Regions from separate parts of the Pseudoalteromonas sp. S3785 genome, predicted to be linked through region 2. Evidence: predicted binding sites of a transcription regulator. Region 2 holds the regulator's gene; the other holds the start of a gene.

Region 1 (3,416 bases), on a different contig from region 2:
CATCATGCGGTTTTTATCAAACCCTTGTACCGTTTGTAATTCGCTTGCTACCGCCACAGCACGCTTTGACGATAAATCCCAGTTATTAATATATAACTCGTTAGAAACCTGAAAATCATCGGTGTGACCCGATACCGTAATTTCACCAGGTACATCTTTTAATAACTCACCAATATCTTGAATTATGGGCTTAAACTTGGGTTGTAAAAAAGCACTGCCAGAGGGAAATGAGCCATTTTCACGGATACGAATAATGATTTGCTGCCCTAAAGATTCAAGCTCGATTGCACCATCGATAATCTGTTTTTCGAGCTGTTGCGCTATTTTTTTCACTAGCTCGTTAGTTTGTTCTTGATCAGCGGCTGAAGTTGCTTGCTCTGAAGATTGCTGCTGAGATGTACTACGTGACTCGCCACCACGTTTATCGCCACGTTGTTCTTGTCTACCACCAGCGGAGCTTTCATCGCCCGCTTGAAACTCTAACATTTGCTGGGTCATTTCAACGGTTTGCTGTTGTATGGTTTCTATCGGGGTAGGTTCAGGCTTACCTGGGGTAAATTCCATAGCAATAACTGACGTTCCTTTTGGAATGTCTTTTACTTCTATTTTATTTTGAACACCAAAAGCAAACTTCATCGAGCCTGCTATTTGCTTAAATTTAAGTACATCCATTTCTGAAAACGCGAGCAAAAGTACAAAAAAGCACATTAAAAGCGACATTAAGTCGGCAAATGTTCCCATCCAAGCGGGCAGACCTGGTGGTGGGCATTTGCACTCTTGATCAGACATGGTTACTCCTCGGTATCTACTTTGCGCTTAGACTCAGCAAGGTAGTTTTTCAGTATACCTTCAATTACTTTCGGGTTTTGGCCATCTTGAATACCTAAAATAGCATCCAGTATTAAACGCTGATTCATCGCTTCTTCGTCTTTACGAAGCTCCAGTTTTACCTGAATAGGAATAGCCACAACATTTGCTAAAAAGGCACCATATAGAGTAGTTAACAAGGCAACCGCCATTGCGGGGCCGATGGCTTTAGGGTCATCCATGTTAGATAACATAGCAACTAAGCCTATTAACGTTCCTATCATACCCATTGCAGGGGCTATATCGGCAAGTGACTTAAATAACCCGGCGCCCAATTCGTGACGAGTTGTAGTTAAAGAAATGTCTTTTTGAAGCGTGGCACGCACTACATCAGCATCGTGGCCATCAACGAGCATATCGACACCTTTACGCATAAAAGGGTTTGGTATTTCAGCTTCTTCGAGGGCTAAAAAACCGCCTTTACGGGCCGAATCAGCAAGTTCAACTGCTTTTTCAATCAGCTCTTCTGGCGATTCGATTTTAAACATAAATGCTTTACCAACAACCTTACCTATGCCCAAAAACTGCGACAAGGTAAAGTTTGATAACACTATAAATAGTGAGCCACCAAATACAATTACGCTAGAAGGTGCATCGGCAAACATCCCCATTTCGCCGCTACTACTCATAAACATGGACATGACAATTAAACCAATTGCGCCAAGGATCCCAATTATGGTTGCTAAATCCACATTTCCTCCAAAGTATTATACTTTGTTATTCAAACTTTTATTATTAACTGCTTATCGGCAAGATACTGAAATACTTAAGCCATTTTTGAAAAAAGTGTAAAACACTGTGTTTTGCCTAATTTTAGATCAAGATACCCTACTCGCCTAGCGACTAATTAATTTTTATTGTACACAGTGGGGGCTAATACGCATCTTATACGTTATAAAAATACGATTTAAACTGATATAACTTAAAAAACAGCGATCATCCTTTGACCTAGTTTAGCATTCCCCCTAAAATTGGCTCCTAAATTTATCATGCTGGCTGAAATTAAACATGGCGACTAAAAAACCTGAAAACCTAAGTTTTGAACAAGCTCTCGAAGAATTATCAACCATTGTCGGTGACATGGAACAAGGTGACTTATCGCTTGAACAGTCGTTAAAACAATTTGAGCGTGGTATAGCCTTAGCAAACGCCTCAATGGGCAAGTTGCAACAAGCTGAGCAAAAAGTCTCTATTTTAATGGGTAATGATGAAAAAGCAGCGCTGACTTCCTTTAATAATGAAGTGGAATAACCGTGAGCATACAAGAAAAAATAGAATGTGCTCAACAAGATGTCGTAAAGACCCTGCAACAGTACTTTGATCAACCCCTTGATACCGCACACATAGTAAAAGAAGCCACGCATTACGGCTTATTTAACGGTGGCAAGCGTTTACGTCCCTTTTTAGTCTACGCAAGTGGTGAAATGCTCGGAGCTAATAAGCAAGATCTAGACACCCTTGCTGCTGCTATTGAATGTATTCATAGCTACTCGTTAGTACACGATGATTTACCAGCCATGGATGACGACGACCTTCGCCGCGGGCGCCCAACTTGCCATATAGCGTTTGATGATGCGCATGCAATTTTAGCGGGCGATGCACTACAAACATTAGCCTTTGAGCTTATTTCGTCTCATAATTTTACTTGCAGCGCGACAACACAAGTAAAAATGATCAGCGCACTGGCTAAAGCATCCGGGCTTGAAGGCATGGTAGGCGGGCAAGGGTTAGATATTGCAGCTACAGATAAAGTGATTACAGTACAACAGCTTGAACGAATTCATAGATTAAAAACGGGTGCTTTAATAAACTGTGCCATTACTTTAGGTGCATTATGTAGCGAAAAAGCAGACAAACAAACCTTAGAAAACTTAAGTGTTTTTGGGTATGCTATAGGGCTGGCATTTCAAGTGCACGACGACATTTTAGATGTTGAAGGTGACACATTTACTTTAGGTAAGCCACAAGGCTCTGATTTAGCTGCTAATAAAGCAACTTATCCGGCCCTATTAGGTATGCAAGGTGCCAAACAAATGGCGCAAAATTTAATAGAGCAAGCACATCAGGCATTAAACAAAATAGATGCTGATACCTCTACTTTAGCGGCGTTGGCAAACTACCTGATTAAACGTGACCATTGAGTGTTACATATACGTATTGCCATTTAGCACTGACATTATTACTCAACAGCGGTAACAACGACTAAGTTAGCACCGCTGTTAGCGAAGGATAAAATAAATACCATGACACTTGATAGTAGCAAGTATCCATTACTTAACTTGGTTGACGAACCAGCCCACTTACGCGACATAGCGCAAGATAAACTCCCTGCGTTTAGCAACGAGTTACGAGACTATTTACTCAACTCTGTTTCGCAAAGTAGCGGCCATTTAGCGTCTGGTTTAGGAACTGTTGAGCTTACCGTTGCGCTTCATTATGTGTATAACACACCAGAAGATCGCCTAGTGTGGGATGTGGGCCATCAAGCGTACCCGCATAAAATTTTAACGGGCCGACGCGATTTAATGCACACAATTCGTCAAAAAGAT
Region 2 (3,416 bases):
AATTCTGAATTAACGGTTCTAACCCCTTGGCGCAAGAGGTCAAATACATTTTCAGCACCATGACAAGCGTCTACAAGCTCAGTCATAGCTAAAAAGCCAGCTCCCCCTTTTACGGTATGAAAGCCCCTAAAAATAGCATTTAGTAACTCAGTATCTTCTGGGTTATTTTCTAGCTCAACTAACTGTTCAGATAAAAGCTCAAGGATTTCTCCAGCCTCTACAAGAAAGTCTTGTAAAATATCTTCATCGACTTCAAAGCTCATGCAGTTACTCTCCTCTTAGAAGCCCAAACTTGATAATAGGTCGTCGACCTCGTCTTGATCAGATACAACATCACTTCGCGACTCTTTATCAATAATAGGGCCTTCAGGACCTGCTAATGTTTGTGCGGCAACCAGTTCTTCTGTTTCTTGTTGTTCTTTACTTTCAACAGTACTGTCATCTTGTGCGGCAAATGCTGTTAAAAGGTGGATTAAACTTTCTTCTACTTCTCTAACTAATTCAATTACACGGCGGATAACCTGGCCGGTTAAATCTTGAAAATCCTGCGCCATGAGTACATTGGTCATTAAAGTCTGCAGCTCATCAGTTTTGTGATGAGAGCTATTCATAAACTTATCGATGCTGTGGCATAAAGTTTTAAACTCGCCCAGCTCAATTTCACGGTTCATAAGCCTATCCCAAGTAGGCTTAATCTGTGCAATTTCATCTGCTAGCTGCTGCGCAATAGGGAGGCTTGCTTCGACCGCATCCATTGTCTTATTAGCTGCATTTTCTGTCATTTCCATGACATAGTTTAAGCGCTTTTTCGCATCCGGAATTGCATCAGTAGTTAAATCGGTTAAACGCGTATCAAGTTCAAAGCTTTTAAGAGCTTCGTGCAACTGACGCGTTAACTTACCTACTTCGGCAAAAAGCTGCGATTGCTCTTGAGAGGCAGTATCTAAAATTAATTGGTCAGCTTTATCTTGCTCACCGTTTTCTAAAAAAACAACGAGCTGACGAGCTTGTTCTAAAGTAATTTGAGGCGCAGCTGGTGCTGACATAAGCCTCTCCTCTCATTAACCTAAGCGTTCAAACACTTTTTCTAATTTAGTTTTCAAAGTACCTGCAGTAAATGGCTTAACAATGTAACCATTAACACCTGCTTGCGCTGCCGCTATTATTTGTTCTTTTTTAGCTTCTGCTGTCACCATTAAAACCGGAATATGTTTTAATTTATCATCAGCTCGAATAGCTCGTAGCAAGTCAATACCCTGCATCCCTGGCATATTCCAATCGGTTACTACAAAGTCAAAAACCTGATTTTGCAACATAGGTAATGCTGTAGAGCCATCATCAGCTTCTTGAACATTCGTGAACCCTAGGTCACGCAACAGATTTTTTATAATACGTCTCATTGTAGAAAAATCATCAACAACAAGAATTTTCATGTTTTTATCCAAAACATCCTCCGGTGAGGTCTTAACCTATAATTTACTTACTACTAGTTTATCCAGTCATTGATTTTTGCTTTGAGCTTAATCATCGCCTGACCATGTATCTGACTTACACGCGATTCACTTACATCGAGTATATGCCCAATTTCTTTTAAATTCATTTCATCGTTGTAATACAAAGAAAGCACCATCGCATCACGCTCTGGTAAAGACTTTATCGCCTCTAACAATGAATTATTAAACCGTTCATTTTTAACATTATTAAATGGTTTGTCTAGCGCTAAATCTTGACCTGCAGGGCTAATAACATCTTCATCTACCCCAAGGTCATCTATACCTAGCACTTTACTGGAATTAACATCATTTAAAATATGATGGTATTCTTCTAGCGAAATATCAAGTTTTTCAGCTACTTCAGTATCTTTTGGCTCTCTATTTAAGCTATTTTCTAATTCTGTGATGGTTTCGGCGACTAATCTGCTTTTACGGTGCACCGAGCGAGGAGCCCAGTCACCCCTGCGCATTTCATCGAGCATAGCGCCGCGAATGCGAATACCCGCAAACGTTTCAAAGCTTGCTCCTTTACTGGCATCAAAGTTTTTTGAGGCCTCAATAAGGCCTATCATTCCTGATTGAATTAAATCATCGAGCTGAACGCTAGGAGGAAGACGAGCTATCAAATGACACGCCACTTTTTTGACAAGCGACGCATGCTTTTCAACAATCACATTTAAATTTTGTGTTGATTGATATCCCATAGCTCTTTTCACCGAAGTTGTCATAATCAGCCGTTTACTAGCTTCTCAATGAAAAATTCTAAATGCCCTGAAGGTTGATTAGGTATAGGCCACTTTACTGCTTTTGTCGCTAATGTTTTAAACGCGACTGCTGCTGGTGAGTTAGGGAAAAGATCGACAATGACTTTTTGCTTACGCGTAGATTTACGCATATTTTCATCATATGGGATGGTCGCAACAAGTTCCATTGACACATCTAAAAAACGGTCAGTTACTTTTGACAGCTTGGCAAAAAGTTCTTGTCCCTCACGCATGCTGCGCACCATGTTAGCAACAATCTTAAATTTATAAACGCCATGCTCGCGGCTAAGTACTTTAATAAGCGCGTAAGCATCAGTAATAGAGGTCGGCTCGTCGCACACAACAACCATTACATCTTGGGCTGCACGAGAAAAGCTCAGCACCATGTCAGAAATACCGGCGGCGGTATCTACAATTAAAATATCAAATTCTGTATTAAGCTCACTAAAGGCACGAATTAAGCCCGCATGCTCAGAAGGGGTTAGCTCCACCATACTTTGCGAGCCGGATGTAGCAGGCACTATTTTAATGCCGCCTGGGCCTTCAACTAAAATCTCATCAAGTTCGCACTCACCCGAAAGGACATGAGATAAGTTTTTTTCAACACGTAGTCCTAGCATTACATCACAATTAGCTAGGCCTAAATCGGCATCTAATACTAATACACGATTACCCTGCTGTCCTAAAGCAATCGCAGTATTTAATGAGACGTTGGTTTTACCCACCCCGCCTTTACCGCCGGTGACAGCGATAACTTTTACGCCGTTGTTATTGTTTTGACTCATTTTGCGCAGGCCGCTTGCTTGATCTAATACTGTGTTAATCATACATCCCTACTGTGCTTGGCGCCACCGCTTGGTGCCTTGAATGTTGTGCTTTTGCTCTTTTTAAATACAATTGCTCAGCTTTTTTTACTAGTTTTTCAGCATTTGCAACGCGAATATCTTCTGGTACACGCTGACCATTAGTAAGATACCCTATCGGAAGACGATTTTGAATCGCTATACTAATAATCTCACCTAAACTTAATGATTCATCTAACTTAGTGAAAATACAACCGCTTAGCTGAACCTTTTTAAAATGTCTCACCGTTTCTTGTAGAACATTTATTTGTGCAGTAGCACTTAATACTAAATAACTACGTATATCTACTCGTTGG

What was found. The regulator FliA, encoded in region 2, starts transcription of late flagellar genes. The targets are predictions, from matches to a motif close to CTAAAGNTNNNNNNNNNNNNGCCGATA.
Region 1: a site for FliA is predicted at 1,612-1,638, ahead of pomA (flagellar motor protein PomA). Genes of this name have one in related genera too.

Annotation. Positions count from the first base shown of each region.
Region 1 covers NZ_PNCT01000004.1:59,582-62,997, reverse strand. Annotated here, with positions in the region: gene CWC17_RS01435 (flagellar motor protein MotB) at 1-789, opposite strand, end outside; gene pomA (flagellar motor protein PomA) at 792-1,559, opposite strand; gene CWC17_RS01425 (exodeoxyribonuclease VII small subunit) at 1,876-2,118, shown strand; gene ispA ((2E,6E)-farnesyl diphosphate synthase) at 2,121-3,008, shown strand; gene dxs (1-deoxy-D-xylulose-5-phosphate synthase) at 3,111-3,416, shown strand, end outside.
Region 2 covers NZ_PNCT01000021.1:43,653-47,068, reverse strand. Annotated here, with positions in the region: gene CWC17_RS05815 (chemotaxis protein CheA) at 1-263, opposite strand, end outside; gene CWC17_RS05810 (protein phosphatase CheZ) at 279-1,046, opposite strand; gene cheY (chemotaxis response regulator CheY) at 1,062-1,445, opposite strand; gene CWC17_RS05800 (RNA polymerase sigma factor FliA) at 1,487-2,197, opposite strand; gene CWC17_RS05795 (MinD/ParA family ATP-binding protein) at 2,224-3,084, opposite strand; gene flhF (flagellar biosynthesis GTPase FlhF) at 3,077-3,416, opposite strand, start outside.